DNA from 4 places in the Tigheibacillus halophilus genome. Region 1 is predicted to be linked to each of the others. Evidence: riboswitches for the same ligand, from Rfam matches in the RefSeq annotation. Region 1 holds a riboswitch; each other region holds the start of a gene.
What was found. A riboswitch is a leader RNA that binds a small molecule or an ion and turns the genes downstream of it on or off. The one in region 1 is predicted to bind S-adenosylmethionine.

Region 1 (6,056 bases):
TGCAGGAGGAACTGATGATGATGATGCCGGAAGAACCGGGGACTGAACCATTGGGTCAGGAAAAATACTTGCTGAAAAATGCGAAGAAAATCATTCTGCTCGGCGCTGGTCTTGCTGCACAAAAGTATATGCAAAAATTGGAAAATGAACAGGAAATCCTTGTGAACCTTGCAGATATGACAGCTGAAGTATATAACATGGAAGCGGCTGTTCTGCGTACTGAAAAAGCTATGGGGAAATCGGGAGAAGAGAAAAACAAGCAGAAACTCTTATACACCCAAATCTATGTCCAAGAAGCCTTCAACCGGATGGAGGCGTGGGCGAAGGAAATCCTGGCCGGAGTTGAAACAGGAGACAATTTGCGCATGATGCTTTCCTCTTTAAGAAAGCTGACTCGTCATACTCCAATTAATGTTATCGCTAAAAAACGTGAGATTGCAGCAAGTATTATTGCAGCCGAAAAATATACAGTTTGACAAATGAAATGGACGGTGTTTGTAGAGATGAAGGGTTTTCAGCCAGTCCCTTGCAGGCAAATCAGCATCATTTCACCAGCGTATGTATCAGGTATGGCCCGGCGTATTGTTTGGGCCATACTTTTTTATCGAATGCAATGAGTGCGAGGTTTCCTCTGTCGTAATTGACAGGAATTTTTGATATAATACAGTTAATACATAGCATGGAGGGAATTGCATGACGCTGAGATTTTACTGGTATCCGAATTGCGGAACGTGCAAAAAGGCAAAAAAGTTTTTAGATGAACATCATGTTTCCTACCAGAGCATACACATCGTGGAGAATACACCGACCAAGGATGAAATGTTGAAGCTAATCCGGAAGAGTGGCTTGCCAGCCAAGAAGTTTTTCAATACAAGCGGGAAAAAATACCGCGAAGGGAATATGAAGGAAAAGATTGCCAATGCCTCTGAAGAAGAGATGGCAGCAATACTTGCCTCAGACGGCATGCTGATCAAAAGACCGATCGCAACAGACGGTCAGCGTGTAACTGTCGGTTTTAAAGAAGATACATTTGCAGCAGAATGGTTGTAATGAAGCAGAAGTACTGGTAAAAGGCTTTGATAACTTGTATATTAAGATTGCATGGATAGGTTGCAATTTATGGAGGGATAAATGATGGAAACACCAAAGGAATTGCTTTATTCTGAAGAACATGAATGGGTCAAAAAAGAAAATGACAAAGTCCGAATCGGCATTACGGATTTCGCACAAGATGAACTGGGGGATATCGTTTTTGTTGAACTTCCCGAAGTCGGAGATGAGTTGAAAGCTGATGAGCCATTCGGCAGCGTTGAATCTGTGAAAACCGTGTCTGAATTGTATGCCCCGATCAGTGGCAAAGTGGTGGAAATCAACGAAGACTTGGAAGATAGTCCTGAATTTGTTAATGAATCTCCATATGAAAAAGCCTGGATGGTCGTGGTTGAACCCTCAGATGAAGCAGAATTTGACGAGTTGCTTTCTGCGGATCAATACATTAAAGCAACAGAAAATGATTGATTGTAAGTGATGGAAGGCCGACTGGTATTTTTTATGAGTCGGCCTTTTTCTATATATTGTGAGATGCCTTCATACGATTACAGTCTGGTCCAAATGATAATTATTTCTAGCGCAAAATCATATAATATGGAAACAACGGTGTTCGAATATTCATGATGCGAGGTGCTTTATGTGGGTCATGTTGATGCTGACAAAATAATTATTGTGGAAGGATTGACAGATAAACGGCAGATTAGCAAAGTAATTACCGAACATGTTATTATTGTTTGTACAAATGGTACATTCGGAATTGAGCGCTTTGATGAATTGCTTGAGACATATCATCTGGATGAAAAGGAAGTATTCATCCTGGTGGACGAGGATGACTCCGGCATAAAGCTTCGAAAACAGCTTGGGCAGGAGCTCCCTCATGCGAAACATATATATGTAAGCAGTGAATTCAGAGAAGTGGCTAAAACTCCGATCCATATTCTGGCATCCATCTTAACGAGAAAAGGCATCGAAGTGGATCCGTTGATTTTAGGCGGTCCTGGACTTGCTTGACATTGCATAAGTGAAGGTGATTTAGTGGAAAAAGCGACAAAGGATATGCTGCAAGCGGATCATTATATATTATTTATACATTCACCTTTTTGCGGTACCTGCCAGCTGGCGAGATCCATGCTGCATCAAATCGAAGAGGTACATCAGCAAGATATATTTTTGGAAATGAATGCATCGCTTCATCCATCATTCATGCAGGAAAACAAAATTGAAAGTGTCCCTTGTCTATGTATCAAGGATCAGGGACAAATAAAGGAAAAAGTCTATGTCTTTCATTCCATTGCAAATATATATCATATCCTGCTGCAATATGAGCGGAAATTGTTTGTAAACAGCCATTGAAATGGGTCTAAGCCTCGATTGGCGCATCCAAAATAAACATTGACTTCAGATACCAACAATGCTATTATTTAATCTATCAATTTACTATTAAAACTGAATGAATGTATTTCTCTTATCTTGAGCGGTGGAGGGACTGGCCCTGAGAAACCGCGGCAACCTTTGGACAGTATTTTGTCTGAAACGGTGCTAATTCCTGCGAAGCAATGATGCTTTGACAGATGAGGGAACATAAAGATGATATTGATGTCTTTCTGTTCGCTTACAGGAGGACATCTTTTTTTAGAGGCAAAGGATACAGTCCTTCATGTCTATTCAATTCCATCAGAAAGGGACGTGCTATGATGAAACACGGAGCGTCCAGGAGGTTTTAACATGATAAAGATTGATTCCCTGACAAAGGAATTTACAATTGGGGAAAAACAAATCACTGCTGTCGATCAGCTTACCATGGATATTCAGACTGGAGAAATCTTTGGCGTGATTGGCTACAGTGGTGCCGGAAAAAGCACGTTTATCCGTATGCTTAACAGGCTGGAAGATCCGACTTCAGGTACTGTTACGATCGGGGAACAAGAAATTACAAGCTTATCCAAAAACCAGCTGAGAGAAGTAAGACAAAATATCGGTATGATTTTTCAGCATTTCAATTTGCTATGGTCACGGACGGTGCGGGAGAACATTTCTTTTCCGCTGGAAATAGCTGGAGTCAAAAAATCGGAAAGACAAAAGCAGGTCCAGGAATTGATCGATTTAGTCGGTTTATCTGGGAGAGAAGATGCATACCCGTCCCAGCTAAGCGGAGGGCAGAAGCAGCGTGTAGGCATCGCAAGGGCACTGGCCAATAAACCGGATGTCTTGCTATGCGATGAAGCGACGTCGGCACTGGACCCGGAAACGACGAATGCTATTTTGGATCTGTTGGTAAGTATTAACCAAAAACTTGGATTAACCATTATCATCATCACCCATGAAATGCATGTCATTCGTAAAATTTGCAATCGGGTGGCAGTGATGGAGAATGGAAAAGTTGTGGAACAAGGGAATGTGCTGGAAGTTTTTTCCCGTCCAAAACAGCCTGTCACAAGAAAATTTGTGGAGCAGGTAATGGGGAACACAGACGCGGATACGGAAGAAATCCATCAATTATTTCAGGCTGGCAGCGGAAAGAATATCATTCGTCTGCATTTTATCGGAGAGACGACAAATCAGGCATTGATCAGTCAACTGGCTAAGCGATTCGATATTGATCTGAACATTCTTCAAGGCAAGATCACTCATACACAACACGGGGCCTATGGTACGTTGTTTGTGGAATTGATAGGCGACCAGCAAGAAATAGACCGCGCTCTCGATCATGTTGAAAAGCAGACCTCAATAGAAATGGAGGTCATAGATAATGAAAGATGAATTCTTTGCGAATCTGGATATGGGCGAATTATATCAGGCCATTTACGAAACGTTTTATATGACAATACTAAGCTTGATCGGTACTTTTATTTTGGGGATTATGCTTGGGCTGTTGCTCTATTTGACGATGAAAGGCGGCATTTGGCAAAATAAGCTAATTAACTTGGTAACCGCTGCGGTAGTCAATATTTTCCGGGCGATACCATTCATTATCTTGATTCTGTTACTATTTCCTTTCACCAATTTCATTGTCGGGACCATACGCGGTCCGAACGCTGCGCTTCCCGCATTGATCATCGGTGCAGCGCCATTTTACGCTCGCCTGGTAGAAATCGGGTTAAGGGAAGTGGACAAAGGTGTTGTAGAAGCAGCAAAAGCGATGGGTGCCAAAACAAGTACTATCATTTTCAAAGTGCTGCTGCCTGAGTCTATGCCGGCACTAATATCCGGCATCACAGTCACAGCTATCGCTTTGATCGGATATACTGCCATGGCAGGAGCCATCGGAGCCGGCGGGCTTGGAAACTATGCATATTATTTCGGTTTTCAGCGACGTGCTTTCGATATCGTATTTGTTTGTTCTGCAGCAATTGTCGTGATTGTTTTCATATTCCAATTCATTGGTGACTTCATAGCAAATAAAATAGACAAAAGGTAAAAGGGGATAAAAAAGAGATGAAAAAGATACTGCTTTTAATCAGTGTAGTGCTTATTTTAGGATTGGCTGCCTGCGGCGGCGATAAAAAAGATAATGCAAAAGGCGAAAAGGAAATCATTGTAGGAGCTTCCAGTGAACCGCATGCGGAGATTTTGGAGAAAGCAAAGCCGATCTTGAAAAAGAAAGGTATTAAGTTGACAATCAAACCTTATCAGGATTATGTGCTGCCAAATGACGATTTAGCAAATGGCGATCTGGATGCTAATTATTTCCAGCATATACCATATTTAGAGCAAACCAAAAAAGATACAGGTTATGATCTGGATTATATAGACGGCATCCATATCGAGCCGATGGGTGTTTATTCTAAAGATATCAAAAATGTCGATGATATCAAAAAGGGAACAGAAGTCATCATGAGTAACTCAGTGGCTGACCACGGCAGAGTACTTTCCTTATTTGAAAAGCAAGGACTGATCAAATTGAAGGATGGGATTGATAAAACGAACGCCACAATCAAGGATATTGCCGAAAATCCAAAAAACTTGAAGTTTTCGGCGGATAATGAAGCTGCGTTCCTCCCTGAGCTTTATAACAGCGAGAAAAACGTGCTTGTTGCAATCAATACGAATTACGCTATCGGAGCAGGCTTGAATCCGCTGAAGGATGCATTATTCATTGAAGGTAAAGATTCACCTTATGTCAATGTTATCGCTGTTCGTGCAGAAGATAAAAAGAACAAGGAATTGAATAAGCTTGTCGATGTGCTGCATTCGAAGGAAATTCAAGATTTTATATTGGATAAATATAAAGGTGCCATTGTTCCGGTAGGCGGGGATAAGTAAAATCTGCCGTTTGCTTCATATTTATAGGAATAGCGAGGAATTCGTCAAAAATGTGGCGGATTCCTCGCTATATATTGGTGAGCGCGTGAGAGCATGCATCAGCAGATGTCATCCGTTTATTTGAACTTTGAACAGGGTATTGTCTCTGTGTTAACATTTTATTTAAGGTTCAAGAAAGGGATGGTTCACTATTCTTAGTGGCATAAAAATGAACTACACTCCAGAAATGGAGAAAGCTATGCAACAATCTCATAATATCAGCTTCGCTGAATATGGGAGGAAACTGACAGAACGGATCACAGTTGAAAAAAGACGGCAAAAAGAATACCAGCAATCAAAATATATTCGCGCACAATTACAAGCACAATTACCAAGGTGATTCATGCGTATACCGGCATCCATATATCTAGAATGCCGGTATATTTTTTTATGTTTCCTCATAATATGGTTCGATATGAATTTGTGCGTACGAAATGTGATGTTTTTCTTCAAGCAGTCCTTCAATATTCTCTGTAATAGCGTGACTTTCGGTCACATTCAGTGTTGGATCCACAAGTATAGTGATATCCACAAAGGCCTGGTTTCCCAAAATCCTCCCCTTGATGTCTTTTACTTCCTTTACTTGTTTTACATCTGTGACGCTTTCACGGATTCTTTCCAGTTTATTTTCGTCAAAGCCATCTGTTAGTGTTCGAGTCGAATCTGCGAATATTTGCCATGCAGTATGGCAAATGATGACGCCG
Region 2 (6,056 bases), on a different contig from region 1:
TTCCGTCCACAATCCTTTCAAAATTTCCAGGAATTCCCCCGTGCGATCGTATCTTTCGTCATGTCCTGTAAACGCTGCTCCGTATTGTTTTGCTTCCTCAGCCCACCAACCGGAAACAACATTCAATGTAAAACGTCCATTACTAATATGGTCAATTGTCGCAGCCATTTTAGCCGTAACAGCCGGGTTATGGAACGCAGGCCGAACCGCCGCCAAAATTTCCATTTTTTCTGTTACCGCTGCCAGTGCAGCTGCAGTTGACCAGGCCTCCAGCACTTCTTCTTCTGCTCCCTTGATGTCATTTAAATATAACTCAGCAACCAACGTGGTATCATATCCCCATTTTTCTGCGGATGTTACGACTTTCTTGACATATTCGAAAGTCGGAGACATCCCTTCATTCTTAATATTGCGGAGCCACCCGCCGAAAACGGGCAGCCAAAAACCGTATTTCATTCTTGCCCCTCCTTCAGTAAATTTCAAGATAGTTCATTCTGTTAACGTGACAGGTTGAAAAGCATATTTTTTTCCTTGGTGATGACTTGGCAAATGATTGCCATTTCCAAACAGATTGTCCCGTAAGGTGTCTCCTTCATATCCCTTTGGTACAAGTCCCCTTTCCTGCAAAACCGGGACGACTAGTTCTACAAAATCCTCAAACGTACCAGGGGAAACAGCATATGCGATATTGAATCCGTCCACGTCAGCATCAGTGACCCATGTCTCCATCACATCGGCGATTTGTTCAGGGGTTCCAACAGCGGATGCTCCCATCCCCCCTATTCCGACGGTTTCAATAATTTCTCCAACTGTCCATTGCTTATCAGGATCTATTCTCGTAAAATTTTCAACCGCTGACTGGATAGCATCGTTTTCTACATAGTGAAGGTTTTCGTCCGGATCGAATTGGGAAAAATCTATTCCTGTCCAGCCGCCAAGTAATGCACATGCCCCTTCATAGCTAATATGTTTTTTATAATCCTCATATTTTGCATTTGCTTCTGCTTCTGTTCTGCCGACTATGGGGACAAGCATAGTCAGAACTTTGACTTCTTCTGGTTCTCTCCCGGTTTTCCTTATATCTTTCCGCAACTTCTGAACAGTATTTTTTGCTATTTCGACTGTGGGAGCTCCGATGAATACCAATTCAGCATTACCAGCTGCGAAGGCGCGCCCTCTGCTTGATGCCCCAGCCTGAAAAATTACTGGGGTACGTTGCGGAGACGGTTCGCATAAATGTGCGCCAGGAACTTTGAAGTATTTTCCTTCATGCGCAATGTCATGCACTTTTGCAGGATCCGCAAATATACCGTTTTCCTTATCCACTTTGACAGCATCATCTTCCCAGCTGCCTTCCCACAGTTTGTAGCAAACTTCCAAATACTCATCGGCGATATCATAACGCTCATCATGCTTTACTTGGTCATCCAGCCCCATATTGACGGCGGCACTCTTTAAATAAGAAGTAACAATGTTCCACCCAACCCTTCCCTTCGTCAGGTGGTCCAATGTGGATATCCTGCGGGCAAATGTATAGGGATGTTCATGTGTTACCGATGCTGTCACCCCGAAGCCGAGATGTTTCGTGACCGCCGACATAAGCGGCACTACAAGCAAAGGATCATTCACCGGTGACTGGGCTCCCTGGCGGACTGCAGCATCCCTTGAACCTTTGTAGACATCATAAGTCCCCAAAACATCAGCGAGAAATACAGCATCAAAACGTCCCTTTTCCAATGTTTTTGCCAGAGCGATCCAGTATTCGCTATCTTTATAACGGTGGGACTGATCTTTAGGATGAGTCCACAGTCCAGGTGATTGATGGCCTGCACAATTCATTTCAAATGCATTTAAATAAATCCTTTTCTTGGTCATGAAGTATTGCCTCCTCCTGCTTATTCAGAATGGCGATGCTACGGCAAATGTCTTTTGCCTTTTCAGCAGCTCGATAAAATAATGCAATTGCTTTTTCATACGATTCAGCACATCCTCATCCGTGATTGGAATAGGTGAATGCTTGGCGATTTGGCTGTTTAGCATATAAACACCTTTTAAACTTTGCCCTTTCAATGTTGCCAGTAACGGCTTCAACGTGTATTCCAACGCTAGCATGTGGGAGGGGCTTCCTCCCGTCATCAGTGGCAATACTGGTTTATGCTGCAAAATATCCTGTGGTAAAATATCCAGCAACGCTTTTAAAACTCCTGAATATGCAGCTTTGTAAACCGGCGACCCGATAATCACACCATCGGCTCTTTGCAAAGATCTTCCCAGCTCGATGACAGACTGGCTTTCAAAATCACCTTGAAACAAGTCTTCTTTGGGAACGTCGCGAACCGAAATGTGCTTCACAGAAAAATGTTTTTCCGTCAATATTGTTCCTAAATGCTCCAACACTTTTTCAGTCCCGGAAATAGCGGATGGGCTACCTGACAGGATCACAACTTCTTGCATACGGCCGATTCCTCCTATATCCACATTATTCTTATAACCAAACTCGGGTTTATATAGCGCTTATGCTCATTGTACGTTGACAAATAATAAAACCCTCTTTTCCCGGATAAGAAAAGAGGGTCATAACGTCCTTATGCGCTCTTATCTCCCAAGAATGACACTTGGTGGAATTAGCACCTTTCTGGCATTGCCAGAGGTTGCTGAAGCTTCACTGGGCCACTTCCCTCAGCTTCTCTTGATAAGAATTATTGAATTAAATGTGATGTTATCACTGGAATAATAATAAGTCAATACTTTTTTGATTAATATTAAAATTCCGTTCCACCATGAAACTTTGGAGATCTATTTTATCCTCTATGAAAAAACAAAATGCCCGAAATGTGCAATACACCTTGCTTTGTATCTCCTCAACCAATAATTAGAATTTTTTATTTTCTCATTGACTTAACACAAAAATATATGTATTATTTATATTAATCAAAATAAAATACGTTTTTTCTTATCCAGAGAGGTGGAGGGACTGGCCCTTTGAAGCCTCGGCAGCAGACCGAATCGGTACTGTGCCAATTCCAGAAGCATTCAAGCTGAAGATAAGAAGAGTTGCACGGGTCGTACTGTCATTTAAATCTCTTCTTTCTTAATAGAAGAGATTTTTTATTTTACACCCATCTCTTCAGCAGGCTTCACCAAATGACAATGTCAGTCAGATTGAAGAGGCAGATAATGTCAGCTTTTAACTTCCTGAAAAAAAGGAGAGGTTGTAATGACAACAGAAACATTAATCAAAGTGCCATTCAAAGCAGATCAGGTGGGGAGTTTGCTGCGTCCCCAGAAATTACATGATGCGCGTCAGCAATATAAAGAAGGAGCTATTTCAGCCAAAGCACTTCGGGAAGTGGAGACAAATGAAATCCGACGGGTCGTGAACAAACAAATTGAAGTCGGCTTAAAAGCCGTGACAGACGGAGAATTCCGCAGAACGTGGTGGCATCTTGATTTTTTAGAGCATCTCAACGGCTTCGAAGGGTATGTGCCAGAATCAGGATATGCTTTCAAAGGAGAAGAAACAGAGCGCTACAATATCCGTAATCATGGAAAAATCTCTTTTAATCCAGAGCACCCTTTTATTAAAGACTTTAAAGCGTTCAAGAAAATTGTAAATGGACGCGCCATTGCCAAACAGACGATTCCCAGCCCAAACCAACTCTTTCATCGCGGCATCCGCAATTCAGAGATTTATCCGGACCTGGAGGAATATGCCAATGACGTAATCAAAACGTATCAGGATGCTTTGCGGGCATTTTACGAGGCAGGCGTACGCTATCTGCAATTGGATGATGTGTATATTGCGGGATTGAACACTGAAGTGCTGCAAACATGTGAAGCGGGTTACACCAGAGAACAACTGATCGAGCTTGCCCTGCGTGTCAGCAATGGCGTCTTGGAGAACAAGCCCGAGGATTTATATGTGACTACACATCTTTGCCGAGGTAATTATCGAAGCAAATGGGCTTTCGAAGGGAGTTATGCCCATATCGCTCCGACACTGTTCGCTAAGGAGAAAGTGGATGGGTTTTTCCTGGAATATGACGACGAACGTTCGGGAGATTTCAAACCGCTGGCTCAGATTCCTGCTGGCGGGCCACAAGTGGTGCTCGGTGTAGTCACTTCCAAATTCGGTGAGCTGGAGGAGAAAGAATTCATTAAGGCACGGATCCAGGAGGCTGCCAAATATGTTCCGCTGGAGCAATTATGCTTGAGCACACAGTGCGGTTTCGCTTCTACGCATCATGGAAATATTTTATCAGAAGAACAACAATGGGAAAAATTACGATTTATTGTAGAAACCGCGAAAGAAATCTGGGGGGAAATATAGACAGTATGCAAGAAAAGCAAAAAAACTTCTTAGACGAGGCCACTGAAAATCTAAGGTTATTTTATGATACAGGTTTTCTGTACACAAAATCCCCCCTAAAATTCCTTTTTGGATTTTTAGTGGGGGTTTCATATTGGGAACGTTTCACGACATCCACATCGGATAAGTCAAAAATGGATTTAAGCAGAAGGTATTTGAACATGCGAATGGGCGGGACTGCATTACGTCCGTTGCCATAACAATATGTTCATTTTATTCATGGCGTACAAAATCTACAAGCTTTTTGATCTGGCGCAACATATTATCCTTTGGCACGACAAGCTTATAAATTTGTGTAAAAGGACTAAGCGATAGAGATTGCTGGTTTGAGATTATCCGAGACACCACCTACATTTGTTTAAGAAATCGCGTATCCCGTTGATTGCCACGGAAGGTAGCGACTCCCGCGGAAAGGCAACAGCCGAAAATCTCGCAGAAAGCGTCCACCTGAAGTGAAAATCAACGGTGCTTCCCGCCATATAAGTTATATTAGCCGTTGATTATTTGGATTTTATTGTTTAATACAAAAAAACAAACTAGAGCGTTATAAAGAATCTGGTTTGCCTTTTTAGACTTTTTCAGCAATCTTTCTTAGACTGAAGATTTTTTTGCTTTATCATGAATTGGCCATGTACTGGCGTCTGCTAGTTTGCGATTGATTATTTTCCCAGTAAATGGCATAAAGCAATGAAGTATTAACCCTCCTAAACAAACCGTCAGTATAGTGCCGATGCCAATTGGTCCATTTAAAGCCGCCGCTGCTATCAAGAACACGAGGTAAATACATGTTCTGGAAAAAACTATATTTGTTTTCATTAATGCTTGTATGATTAATGTTAATCGGTCCACTGGAATAGGTGCGAAATTTGTGTGTAAATAAATCGCTGTTCCGAGTCCTATAATTACTAAGCCAACTCCAAAACAAACTACTTTGCTGTACCATAGTTCAGGTGTCAAGAAATTATGCAATAAAAAGAGCCACATATCAATGCCGATACCCGTTATACATGCCGTTAACAAACCCGATATTTCTAATTTCTGTCTTCCCAAAAGGGCATTGCAGCATATCAATAATAAAGCTATGATTACTTCCCAGCTGCCCACCGTAAGCCCCACATTTTCAGCTAACCCTACCAAGAGTGCATCAAAGGGCGAAGTTCCAAGGTTTGATTGTATAGTGAAAGAAATACCCAGCGTTAATATAAAAATGCCCAATACAAAATAGATATATTTCATTCACTGTCACCTCTTTGCCATTATTTTTTGTTGCAAATACAACAAAGCGAAGTTAAACTTACTATATGTCATTTTTATTGCACTTGCAACAAAGATAATATGGAAGGAGTTCATTATAATGGAAATTCTCCGTGAAATCGGCATGATCGCAAGGGCATTGGACTCTATAAGTAATATAGAATTTAAAGAATATGACCTTACAAAAGGGCAATATTTATATCTTGTTCGAATATGTGAAAACCCTGGAATAATTCAAGAGAAGCTTGCTGAAATGACAAAAGTGGATCGCACAACAGCTGCCCGTGCTATTAAAAAACTTGAGATGAATGGGTTTATAGAAAAGAAAGATGATGCACGCAACAAAAAAATTAAAAAACTCTTTCCTACAGAAAAAGGAGGAAATGTTTATCCTTTTATAATAAGAGAAAATGACCACTCCAATACCGTCGCG
Region 3 (6,056 bases), 210 kb from region 1:
TTTATTTTGTTTCAGGTTAAGAAAACACCAGGCATTTCTCAATTGATGCCTGGTATTTTTCGTATATGTGTACATTATAAGGATAAGTGGTATAAGAAATCTGACTGTCTCAAAAAGGAAAATATAAGAAATATCTTGTTTCGCGGAGGATATATATGAATTCAAAGTCTCACGGCACCGAGCAAAACAAAGTAGACCAACAAGAAAATATGGAAGAAGACAGACGATATTATTCATATTCGCCTCCTGTACCTAAACCACCAGAGTCGGAGCATCGTTCATTTTGGGCAATTTTCCAGCTCCGTTCCGCTGGCTATCCATGGAAAAAGGCGACTTTAGCTGCATTAAGCATGGGAATTCCATTGATGGTCGGAGCCGCAGCAGGAAATCTATCGCTTGGACTGCTTGCGGCGATGGGGGGACTGACAGCAGCATATACCAATAATGAACCATATGCACAGCGTGCGGTCCGTTTATTTCTAATATTAATTGGGTTATCCGTATCCATGGGACTTGGTATTTTGTCTGGGAGCAGTCTTTGGTTGACGACTTTTACCATTGCTGGGGTCAGTACATTGGCATTTTTTCTTTGTGAAACGTGGCGGGTACCGAAACCATCTGGTTTTTTGTTCACGCTCGTTTGTGCGGTGGGGACTGGACTGCCAATACCAGTATCCAGTGCTCTGAGCAGTTCAGGGTTGGTAGCCTTGGGAGGGTGCTGGGCATGGGTTTTATCGATGTCAGGTTGTATCGTAAAACCACGAGGACCGGAAAATACCGCTGTAGAGAATGCCTATAAGGAAGTTGCGGGATTTTTGTCTGCGATCGGTTCTTTTGAAGCAGATTATAAGGAACGCAATGCAACCGTGGCTTTAAGAACAGCGCAAGAGGTTGTGCAGGCGGCTGAAATACGGCGCCTGCCGCGCACTGGAAAAACAGCCCGGCTGCAACAATTGACATACCGTGCGAATGCACTATTTTTAGCAGGTGTGGAATTGTCCGCCGAAGAAAGTGGAAAGTTGGTCGATGAGCTGGCCAGTACAGTCCGTTATCTGGCTGATGCCATTTCTGACCCCAAAAAAGCACAATCTATCCATGTACCCCGTCCTGCTAAAGAGACGGCTGCCAGGAAACGGGTTTTTCGAGAACTTTCCACTGCAGTTTGTGTTGCAGCAGCTGATAAATATGAATCAGAACAGAGAATCCAGTTAAGAAAACAGACGTTTCTTGACACGTTTATGGGGGCGTTTAACCGGGATTCTCTCGTTCTTCCGACAACCTTCAGAATAGGAATTTCACTTGTGGCTGCAACATTGATTGCGGCCGCTTTTGGGACCGAACGGCCTTACTGGGTACCTTTAACTTGTGCAGCTGTATTGAATGGGACGACCCCAGTAACGATTTTTCATAGGTCCATTCAGCGGGCCGCTGGAACAGCAGTTGGAATATTTATCGGAGCGGGACTTGTTGCTCTACAGTCGTCCCCTTTTATTATTGCTTTTGCTATCATGGCACTACAATTTTGTATTCAATTCACCATTACACGTAATTATGGATTTGGGGTGACCTTTATCACACCGCTTGCTTTGCTCATGGCGGAAAGTGGCAGGAGCGGTGTCACCGCTGATAGTCTAATCTCTACACGTCTGTTGGATACGATAACAGGTTGTATCATTGGTGTAATTGGGGGACTTTTGTTATGGCGGCATGCCTCCTCCACTAGATTGCCGGCAGTTCTTGGGCAGTTGATTGAAAAAGAAGGAAAGCTGCTGCTTGTCATGCTCACGTCTCCCGAGGGTTTCAAGGAAGAAATAGACAAAGAGAAATTTGAAAAAATGCGGCGCAACGTCGAAACTGCACTGGTCAATGTGAGGTCTGTTTATGATAATGCTACTGGGGAATTAAAACAACAGCGTAAAGCACTTGAAACATACTGGCCAGCAGTTGTTGCAGCGCAAAGGATAGGCTATCTCGTGATCGCTGGGTCTAAGCACCCAGCAATAGAAGACCACCTTGAGGCTGATCAGCTGAGACAATTGGAAACTGCTTTGAAAGAATTTGCAGAAGCAGCAAAATCTGCCCGGCCACCAAGCCAAATCGAGTTTCCTTCTATTCATATATATCCTTCCCTTAACCAAGAAATGCAGGCACTTCAAGAAGGACTTCAAGCTGGCGGGTCAGCAAATTTGAAGATAGGAGCGAGATGGGCCCATAACATGCACTGAACAGGTAGAAATAGGTCTACGAAAGGTGGAAGTAAGTTATTCATTAGATGGATCTGGGATAAAACTTTGGGTTTTGTCCCAGATCCTTTAGGTATGAACCGCCTGTCCTATCCCCACACTTCTTTCGCAATTTCTACAACAAAACGCAATTTATGCCACTGATCTTCTTCGGTCAGTTCGTTTCCGTGATGGGTGGATGCAAAACCACATTGTGTGCTCAGGCATAGCTGGTCAAGTGGCACATATTTGGAAGCCTCTTTTATTCTCGACTTGATCGTTTCCTTGTCCTCCAAATTTCCGTTTTTGGAGGTAAGAACCCCTAAAACGATGGATGGGCCCCCCTCTGGAATATAGCTAAGCGGTTCGAAATCCCCCGAACGCTCGTCATCGTATTCCAAGAAGAATCCGTTCACTTTCTCATTTGCGAAAATGTAAGGAGCAATCGGCGTATAACCCCCTTCGAAAGCCCATTTTGAACGGTAGTTACCGCGGCAAAGGTGGGTAGTAATGACTAAATCTGCTGGTTTATCCTCCAGAATTCGATTGACGACGCTTAATGCCAGCTCTATTAGTTCTTCTCTTGTAAATTCACCATCGCTATATGGCATTTCAGAGGAGGATAGGCCGGCCAGATAGACATCATCGAATTGCAGATATCGACAGCCTGCATCATAAAAGGACTGAATTGCATCCCGATAGGCTTGAATGATATCTTTGGCATAGTCTTCTATATCCGGATAAACGTTTTTATTCCGAATACCGGCAGGAAATAACTGGTTTGGACTGGGAATAGTCTGTTTGGCGACAGCACGGTCACCGACAATTTTCTTGAATTCCTTGAAATCTCTAATGAAAGGGTGGTCAGGTTTAAAAGTTATTTTACCGGTATTGCGGATGTTATATTTTTCTGTCTGGATCCCTTTGAATGGGCGGCCTTCTTTGGAAACATACCCCTCAACACCGTCCAGTTGTTCCAGAAAGTCAAAATGCCACCAGTTTCTCCGGAATTCTCCGTCTGTCACAGCTTGAAGGCCAATTTCAATTTGCTTATCCACTGCCCGTCTGATTTCTTCCGTTTGTATCTCGTGTAATGTTTCGGCAGAAATTTTGCCTGCTTTATATTCTTCATTTGCCCGATGAATGCTTTTCGGACGCAAAAGACTGCCTACTTGGTCTGCACGAAAAGGTGCCTTTACAGTAATGGTTGTGTTTGTCATTAGATCATCTTCCTTTCATGTGTTGACTGTAAATAAATTTGTATAACCCTGAACAAGAAAAACCCGCTTCCAGAAAAAAGAAGAGGGTTCTGCATGAGGCTGCTCGCTCTTCTTATCTTCTAGTTCTCACTACTGGAATTAGCACAGTACTGCATTTATGCGTTTTTACGCCAAAATGTTTGTCTGTTGCTGAGGCTTCGCAGGGCCAGTCCCTCCACCTCTCTGGATAAGAAAATGATTACTATGCAATTTTCTATTAATTCATACTTTACTGTTCGAAAATTAAAATGTCAAGAAATAGATTGTAACTGTTAATAGCGTGACAGCTTTCGGAAAGAAGTGCCAGGGCAGATTCTCATTTTTTTGTAATATTGCTTGTTTACATACATAAATTTGAACTAGACTAGATTATTTATATTTGCAAGGGGAGAAGTAGATGTTTAATTCCCTGGGGACAGTTTTTAGTATATCGTTCCATGGCCTTTTTTTGGTTGGCTCTGGGTATTATCATGTATTCATCAAGGATAGGGATGATAAATTAAAGGATAAGGAGAGGAATGAAAAGTGAGGTTGGATGTTGTCATTTTTATCCTTTATTGATTAATCCTCTCCTGCATCGGGTTAAATTTTTCCAAAAAAGCTTCCAAATCACCAGATTCTTATTTACCTGGTGACCGCATATTGTCCCGCCGTTCTGCGTTAACTATGCAAAGCACATCCATGTGCGTGTTCATGTTCTCAGGGTCCCCTTTAGCCTTTTCAACAGGGATGGTTTGTTATCATGTATGTGATTGGCGATGCCGCCGGTGGGATTATCAATTTATCTGTTCTAGGAAAACATATGAGAAAAATGTAGGAAATACTGGGCGCGCTGTCACCGTTTGAATACTTGGAAAAACGTCTGAAAGTGCTGCAGTATGGGATTGTAGGATCAATCATCGCTACTGTTTTTTATTTGCGGACGTGTGGATGCCGTGACAGGAAAATTTCATCCAATATAATGTCTTTGCAAATTTTAAATCGCTACAAAGTGCCTAATAATGATTGTAATGATGTTACACTATGTCAATTATATAATTAATTCAAAATCATTATAATAGCGAGTAAATAATGCAAACGCTTACTTTTTAAGCATTGCATAAAATAGATGAGATAAATTATGTTCAAATATGTTCGATTTTTAGGGGGTGATTTCAACATCCAACCAGAATCGATAGTCATGGTTTGTAAAAATAAACATGAGATATGATTTGCTAAATAATAAGTCCATAAGTTCTGTAAGGAGGCTTTTCAGTGGAAAATTTACTGCAAAATTTACTGTCAGCAGAAGCGCTGGCAAAAAATTTTGATGAGTCCAGGCCTAGTTTCAATGCACAAGAAGCGTTAGACGAAGCCCACAGATGTCTTTACTGTTACGATGCACCTTGTATCAAAGCCTGCCCCACAGGGATAAATATCCCAAGTTTTATCAAAAAAATTGCATCCGGGAATCTGAAAGGCTCGGCAACAACAATCATGGAGGCAAATCCAGTGGGAGCCAGTTGCAGCAGAGTTTGTCCGACTGAGGAATTATGTGAAGGAGCTTGTGTGCTGAATCATGTTACCAAGCCTATTATGATTGGTGACTTACAGCGTTTTGCCACCGATTGGTCTATTAAAAACGAAAAGGTACTGTTTAAAGCTGGAGAAAAAAACGGAAAAAAAATCGCTATTGTCGGCAGTGGGCCGGCAGGATTGTCATCAGCGCGTGAACTTGGACTGTTGGGGTATGACGTGACGATTTTTGAAAGCAAGGCTGAAGCAGGTGGACTAGATACGCATGGTATTGTTCCATTCCGACTGCCGAAGGATATTTCATTGTGGGAAGTCAAACAGGTCGCGGATTTGGGTGTGAAGATTCATACAAACACGGAAGTGGGCAAGGATGTATCTGCTGCAGATCTGATGAGTGATTATGACGCGGTGATTCTTGCAGCGGGCATGTCAAAAGTACCGATGCTGGGCATTGAAGGAGAAGAACTGTCAGGAATTTATGATGCCATTGACTTGGTGGAAGAAGCCAAAAACGAGCGTTATACAACTGCGTTTATCGGGAAACGTGTGGCTGTTATCGGTGCCGGCAATACAGCGATAGATGGTGCCACTACAGCAGTGAGACTCGGTGCCGAAAATGTTAAAATTCTTTATCGCCGGACGGAGGCAGAAATGTCGGCATATGATTTTGAATATGAATTTGCCAAACAAGAAGGTGTTGAATTCAGATGGTTAGTGGCACCTAAACGTTTGATCGGTGATGAAAATGGTCGTATCCGGCAAATGGAGTGCGTGCGCATGAAGTTGCAATCGGCGGGCTCTGATGGGCGTGCGCGGCCAGTACAGATAGAAGGATCTGAATTTTTAATGGATGTTGATATCGTGGTGAAAGCAATTGGTCAGACGCGGCATCAGCAGCTGATTGATGCATTTGGTCTTGAACACCATGGTGGTGTTGTGAAGGTAGATAGTGAAACGTTCTTAACCTCACACCCAAAGGTCTATGCTGCCGGTGATGTCGTTTTTGGAAAAGGAATCGGTGAAGCAATGGTAGTAACTGCGGCACAGCAGGGGAAAGAGA
Region 4 (6,056 bases), on a different contig from region 1:
GGTGTTCGTGTATGTCGTGGCTGGTTTGAATATACAAATCACGGTTGTCTGTAATCGATTGATAAATAACATCTCTTGTTTCAGTTGTGATGGTCATTATAATACGCCCCTTTATTTAACTAGTTTTTGAAATTCCTGGTCTAATTTGTCTTGCGGCACTACCTGCAGGATGGAACCGCCCTTTGTATCCTCTGTGATGGCTTTCTTCACATCATCTTCCTGGTACAGCTCCACAATGCGTTTATAAACCTTATTATTTTTATCTTCTTCGCGGGCTGCGATCAGATTCACATATGGAATGGAAGCATCATCCTTAGCTGACTCTTTGAATATAGGATCCTTCGCAGGTTCAAATCCAGCCTGACCGGCAATTCCGTTATTGATCACCGCTGCAGCCACATCTTCCAGGGAACGTGGTGTCTGCTGGGCTACCATTGGTGTGATTTTCAAGTTTAATGGATTTTCAGCAATTTTATCCGGTCCATCAAACAACCCGAAATCAGTATCCAGTTTAATCAATTTCGCTGCCTCCAACAGCTTCAACGCACGTGCCTGATTGGTCGGATCGTCAGGAACAGCGATCTGATCACCTTTCTTCACGTCGGAAAGCTCTTTGATTTTTTTGGAATACAGACCAAGCGGTGCAAACTGAGTAGAGCCGATCGGTACGATGTCATTGCCGCTTTCTTTGTTATACTGTGCCAGGAAAACAAGCGTCTGAAATGCATTTAAATCGATATCCCCCTGTGCCAATGCGTTGTTTGGCAGGGTGTAATCTTCAAATTCTACCAGTTCAATGTCAATGCCTTCTTTTGCTGCTTTTTCTTTCAAAATTGGCCACTGGGCGCCATCGGATCCATTCACACCAATTTTTACTTTGGTGTTTTCTTTTGCACCGGCTTTGTCCTTGGAGTCATCGCAGGCAGCAAGTGCAGCTGCCAAAATGACGGCTAAAAAAAGTAAACTGAATTTTTTCATGTGAATTCTCCTCGTTAGTTTGTATTTTTCTATGTGTGTGACATGTGCTATCTTCTCATGAATTTTTTGGATAACGTGTTCCCAACCCACTGTGCCAGCTGGACGAGTACGATTAAAATGATGACTGTCACCAGCATGACACTACTGTCAAAACGTTGGTATCCATATGTCATGGCCAAGTGGCCGAGACCGCCGCCGCCAACCGTTCCTGCCACAGCAGAAAAGTCGATCAGGCTAACCGAAATGAAGGTCAGTCCCAATATAAGTGGACCTAATGCTTCAGGAATTAAGACGGTAAAAATAATTTTTAGCGGGCTTGCTCCCATTGCCTGTGCAGCTTCGATCACGCCTGGGTCAATACTGACCAGATTGTTTTCAACTACCCGGGCTATGGAAAAGCTGGCAACGATCGTCATCGGAAAAATCGCTGCGGTTGTTCCGATAGTGGTACCGACCACTAACCTTGTCAACGGAGAAATGGCAACAAGGAAAATGATGAATGGAATCGGCCGGATGATATTGATCAGTATGTTCAGCACCTGAAATACCCATTTATTTTCCAAGATGTTCTTTTCCCGTGTGACGAATAGCAGCAGGCCGATTAAAATGCCGATGATCGATCCAAATAGTAGCGTGAAAATGACCATGGTGAGCGTTTCACCAGTAGATTCTGTCACCCGTGGCCAAAATGTTGTCCAATCAACCTTCAAGATCAGTCACCTCCTCGATATCTACTAATTGTCTTAGTTCATTCAGTGCGTCATGAATGCGATCGGCATCCCCGGCAAATGAGATGAGCAGATTGCCGAAAAGCTTCTCCTGAAGCTCTTTGACTGAACCGTACACGATATTGAAATGAATGTAATGCTTTTGCGTCACTTGGGAAAGTACGGCATCGTTGGTAATACTGCCTTTGAAAAGAACCCTGTATAATTTCTTACCGCCTTTGGCCCTCCAGTCCTGCAAAATATGCGGTGACGGCAGATCCTGTTGGACGGATTGTATAAAGCGTTGCGTCGTGCTGTGCTGCGGGTCAGTGAATACATCAAATACATCGCCGGTTTCAATTACCTGGCCGTTTTCCATGACGGCCACCCTGTGGCAGATGGATTGGATGACATACATCTCATGCGTGATCAGCAATATGGTAATACCGAATTCTTTATTCACCTTTTTCAGCAGCCGGAGAATTTCAGCAGTAGTCTCCGGGTCAAGTGCCGACGTTGCCTCATCACATATAAGCACGTCAGGTGATGTCGCAAGCGCTCTTGCAATGCCAACTCGCTGCTTTTGTCCCCCAGATAACTGGTCTGGATAATCCGTGGCCTTGTCAGAAAGACCGACGAAACGCAACAGCTCATTGACTCGCTCCTTTATTTTCGCTTTTGTCCAGCCAGCAAGCTTTAACGGATAGGCGATATTCCCCGCAACTGTCCTGGATTGGAAAAGATTGAAGTTCTGAAAAATCATCCCGATATTGCGTCGCCTCTGACGCAACTCTTTCGGTGTCAGCGTGCTGATATCCACTCCATGTATGGTAATAGTTCCCTTCGTCGGGCGCTCCAGCATATTGACCAGCCGCAGTAAGGTACTTTTACCTGCACCGCTGAAACCGATAACGCCAAATATTTCGCCTTCCTCGACTGTCAGCGTCACATCGCGGACTGCTTGGACTTCCCGTTTTTCCAGGCGGAATGTCTTGGAAACATTCTCGAATGCGATCATATGTATAAACCTCCTGATGTTTACTCCTCCTCACAAACAACGGGTGTCAGCAATCTGGCTTTCTGCAGAAAATAGAAGAGCCCCCTTTCCTTATCGTGACAGATAAGAAAAGGAGGCTCTTCAATTATGAAAAACAATCCGGTTCTCATCTTTCAAGCATGTATGCTTGTAGGAATTGGCACAGTATTCAAATTGAACCTGTTGCCGAAACGTCATAGGGCCCATCCCTCGGTTTCTCTTGATAAGAAATTGTGTTGCTATGTAGTTGTTGTTGTAAGAATTGAGATTAATATTATCTCAATCCGCAGGAATTGTCAAATACTTTTTAAAAAATATTGTTTTGCAAAAGCCAAAGCTGTGTTTGGAAGGTCAGGCAACTTTATGTCAGCTGCTTCGGTGTCCCCTCCATTGATATATTTTTCACTATAGGAATTTCTTTGCAGATACATATAGCCTGTGAGGGTGAAAATTCCATAAACTAGAAGGGCCGTGTTAATATAGCATTAATACAGAGACTATAATTGATAGGGAGTGGGAAGGGTGTGAAGAAAATGACTCAAAATATTTTTTGCATTGGCCGAAACTATGAAAAGCATATAAAAGAGCTGCACAATCAACGTTCAGATAAACCGGTTGTTTTTTCAAAACCGACACATGCCTTGGCTGCAGCAGATGGACAATCAATTGCATTGCCATCGGGCCAGGGGGCTGTTCATTATGAAACGGAATTGGTTATCAAGATGGGGAGAGATTTTGAACCAGAAATGCAAGTAGATGATTTGGTCGATGAAATGGCAATAGGCTTGGATCTGACATTACGAGATGTCCAGCAGAAACTGAAGGAAAACGGGCATCCTTGGCTGCTTGCGAAAGGTTTTCCACAATCGGCTATCATCAGTGACTTTTTTTCGTTTCCAGGAGTGGAGCAGTGCAACGAAAAAACATTTTCTCTCCTGCTTAATGGGATAAAAGTGCAAGAGGGATGTATTCGTGACATGATTTTTGATTTGGATGAACAAATCCGCTATATTGCCAGCCATTTTGGGCTGAAAGCGGGAGACATCATTTTCACAGGTACACCGGCAGGGGTCGGTCCGCTAAGTGACGGTGACCAGTTGGTTTTCCTGTGGGATGACACAGAAGTCGGGTCATGTATTATCGTTTTGCGTTGAGGAAAGCCAAGGGGACAGCCCCCTGGCTTTTTATTCTGCTTTCTGTTTTTCCGCAAACAGGCTGATAACGGGTTCATGGTTCTTGTGCCTGATGACGCGATCGACATAATCTTGCGTGATGTCTCGTACTTCTTTATTCAAGAGCAGCAGAGGAACCACGTTGATTAGCGTGATGGCCGCAAGCAGCAAGTCCAGAAATTGCCAAATCAACTGCAGCCCGCCAATGGCTCCTATGAAAACGGCAATGAGATATATAAAACGACTTGTTTTGGCGGCCTTGAGTCCAAACAAGTATTCTACTTGCTTTTCACCGTAAAAGATGATGACCATTACTGTCGTGATGACGAACAAGAAAAGGAAAACGGCTATAAACAAGCTGCCGTAAAAATCTCCCACAATGGTTGATAAGGCGATATCCACCATGCTGGAAGCCTTGGAAGGAGCCACATCCCGCCAGGCACCTGTGGATAATACAGCAAATCCTGACAGCGAGCAGATGACGACAGTATCTATAAAGACACTTAACATTCCCCAAATTGCTTGTTTGGAAGGGTGGTCTGTTTGTGCTGCGGAATGAGCAAAAGGTGCTGTTCCCATTCCAGCTTCATTGGAATATAGACCGCGGGCGAGTCCCCAGCGCAGCGCGCCAGCAATACCTGCACCAGCGAACCCGCCGGTTGCTGAAATCGGAGTAAATGCATGGCTGAAGATAAGTGCGAACATCTGTGGTACTTGATCATAGTTCCAGATGACCACTGTCAACGTTGCGATGATGTATGTCAGAATCATGAATGGAACTAATTTATCGGTAACTTTTCCGACTCGTTTGATCCCCCCAACCACGATGATCCCTATTAAAATGACAAGAAAAATACCGACAATAACTTTATTAAAGCCAAATGCGCTTTCCAATTGTGTAGAAATGGAATTGGACTGCACCATCGTACTTGCGAAGATTTCCAGCATTAGAAAAAAAGCGAAAAGGTTTGCCAATGGTTTCCAGCCAAGTCCCTTTTTAATATAGTACATCGCACCTCCGACCCATTCACCTTCCTTGTTTTGTTCTCTATAGCGAAGACCAAGGACAATTTCGGCATATTTTGTCGCCATGCCAATGAGAGCGACTACCCACATCCAAAAAAGCGCACCAGGCCCCCCAAGCGCAATGGCTATCGCTACACCGACAATGTTCGTTGCGCCTGCAGTGGTCCCCAGACTCGAGGTAAAGGCCTGAAAAGGAGTGATGGTACCTTCTTTTTTATTACGGTGGAACATTTTCCCTATCGTATTGCGAATGATGTGTGGAAAAAAACGAAATTGGAAAAATTTCAGTCTGATCGTATATAGAAGGCCAGTAAAAATCAAGAACATGGAAACAATATATGTCATTAAAAAATCCGATACATGTGATACGATGCTTTCAAAAGCAACCATTTTTCACTTCTCCTCCAATGGACGTAAATTACTATTCCATACCTTGAAATCATTCATTTAAAACGTCCAATCGAACCGCTGATAAACAGGTGAATGAATCTGCAGAGACATTTCTGCCTATTTGAGGGGCTGGCAAGCGTATGCATTATCATATCTGATAGTCTTACTTTAGGTACTTTATATGTGGGTGTGATATTTGCGGACAAATACCATGCACGAGGGCTACAGTTTAAGGAAGGTAACATGGCTCCATAAGGAGAAATCTTATCAAATAACTGAAATGTCAACCATACAAAAAAGGCTATCAAGCTGCCACTGAGGCATTGCTTAATAACCTTCTAATCCAATTAAAAACCATATTCCGCTTCTTTTGCTTGGCGAATATGTGTATAGGTTTCGGCTAAAACTGCGGTATCTTCCACAAGACGATCGAGACGCAGAAGGACGTCATCATTGACGATTTCTTTGCGGTAAAAATCCCGCTCTTCGATGAATACATAGGTTTGCACAATTTGTGCTTTCATGTAAGCCAAAATCGGCTTCAACTGTTGTTCGGCAATCAGAAAATGTTTTGGGGAACCTGCTGTGATGATCATACTGACGACTTTATCCTGAAATGCATTTACGGGCAGCAAATCGAATACATTTTTCAATGTCGCTGGAATAGAAGCCTGGAAAATTGGTGTTCCGATAATTAGAGCGTCCGCTTCCATGACAGTCTGCGCAACATATTTCGTATCCCCTTCA

Region 2: it holds a riboswitch for S-adenosylmethionine, as region 1 does, so the genes downstream of both, ACFSMW_RS18350 (5-methyltetrahydropteroyltriglutamate--homocysteine S-methyltransferase) here and ACFSMW_RS01610 (methionine ABC transporter ATP-binding protein) in region 1, are expected to answer to the same signal.
Region 3: it holds a riboswitch for S-adenosylmethionine, as region 1 does, so the genes downstream of both, ACFSMW_RS00685 (5-methyltetrahydropteroyltriglutamate--homocysteine S-methyltransferase) here and ACFSMW_RS01610 (methionine ABC transporter ATP-binding protein) in region 1, are expected to answer to the same signal.
Region 4: it holds a riboswitch for S-adenosylmethionine, as region 1 does, so the genes downstream of both, ACFSMW_RS07990 (methionine ABC transporter ATP-binding protein) here and ACFSMW_RS01610 (methionine ABC transporter ATP-binding protein) in region 1, are expected to answer to the same signal.

Annotation. Positions count from the first base shown of each region.
Region 1 is NZ_JBHUIZ010000003.1:228,678-234,733, forward strand. Features, by position in the region: gene ACFSMW_RS01585 (acyl-CoA dehydrogenase family protein) at 1-476, shown strand, start outside; gene ACFSMW_RS01590 (arsenate reductase family protein) at 694-1,050, shown strand; gene gcvH (glycine cleavage system protein GcvH) at 1,135-1,518, shown strand; gene ACFSMW_RS01600 (toprim domain-containing protein) at 1,690-2,061, shown strand; gene ACFSMW_RS01605 (thioredoxin family protein) at 2,086-2,403, shown strand; SAM riboswitch class I at 2,513-2,628, shown strand; gene ACFSMW_RS01610 (methionine ABC transporter ATP-binding protein) at 2,776-3,810, shown strand; gene ACFSMW_RS01615 (methionine ABC transporter permease) at 3,800-4,468, shown strand; gene ACFSMW_RS01620 (MetQ/NlpA family ABC transporter substrate-binding protein) at 4,486-5,313, shown strand; gene ACFSMW_RS01625 (YuzK family famiily protein) at 5,552-5,692, shown strand; gene ACFSMW_RS01630 (cation diffusion facilitator family transporter) at 5,741-6,056, opposite strand, start outside.
Region 2 is NZ_JBHUIZ010000016.1:88,355-94,410, reverse strand. Features, by position in the region: gene ACFSMW_RS18365 (LLM class flavin-dependent oxidoreductase) at 1-456, opposite strand, end outside; gene ACFSMW_RS18360 (LLM class flavin-dependent oxidoreductase) at 490-1,875, opposite strand; gene ssuE (NADPH-dependent FMN reductase) at 1,900-2,454, opposite strand; SAM riboswitch class I at 2,593-2,699, opposite strand; SAM riboswitch class I at 2,951-3,051, shown strand; gene ACFSMW_RS18350 (5-methyltetrahydropteroyltriglutamate--homocysteine S-methyltransferase) at 3,218-4,330, shown strand; partial or broken gene ACFSMW_RS18345 (transposase) at 4,446-4,705, opposite strand; gene ACFSMW_RS18340 (YczE/YyaS/YitT family protein) at 4,961-5,605, opposite strand; gene ACFSMW_RS18335 (MarR family winged helix-turn-helix transcriptional regulator) at 5,721-6,056, shown strand, end outside.
Region 3 is NZ_JBHUIZ010000003.1:23,641-29,696, forward strand. Features, by position in the region: gene ACFSMW_RS00680 (FUSC family protein) at 156-2,225, shown strand; gene ACFSMW_RS00685 (5-methyltetrahydropteroyltriglutamate--homocysteine S-methyltransferase) at 2,333-3,442, opposite strand; SAM riboswitch class I at 3,552-3,675, opposite strand; gene ACFSMW_RS00690 (NAD(P)-dependent oxidoreductase) at 4,736-6,056, shown strand, end outside.
Region 4 is NZ_JBHUIZ010000005.1:349,323-355,378, forward strand. Features, by position in the region: gene ACFSMW_RS07975 (M20 family metallopeptidase) at 1-97, opposite strand, end outside; gene ACFSMW_RS07980 (MetQ/NlpA family ABC transporter substrate-binding protein) at 112-978, opposite strand; gene ACFSMW_RS07985 (methionine ABC transporter permease) at 1,026-1,688, opposite strand; gene ACFSMW_RS07990 (methionine ABC transporter ATP-binding protein) at 1,678-2,703, opposite strand; SAM riboswitch class I at 2,846-2,951, opposite strand; gene ACFSMW_RS07995 (fumarylacetoacetate hydrolase family protein) at 3,255-3,875, shown strand; gene ACFSMW_RS08000 (alanine/glycine:cation symporter family protein) at 3,906-5,309, opposite strand; gene ACFSMW_RS08005 (NADPH-dependent FMN reductase) at 5,657-6,056, opposite strand, start outside.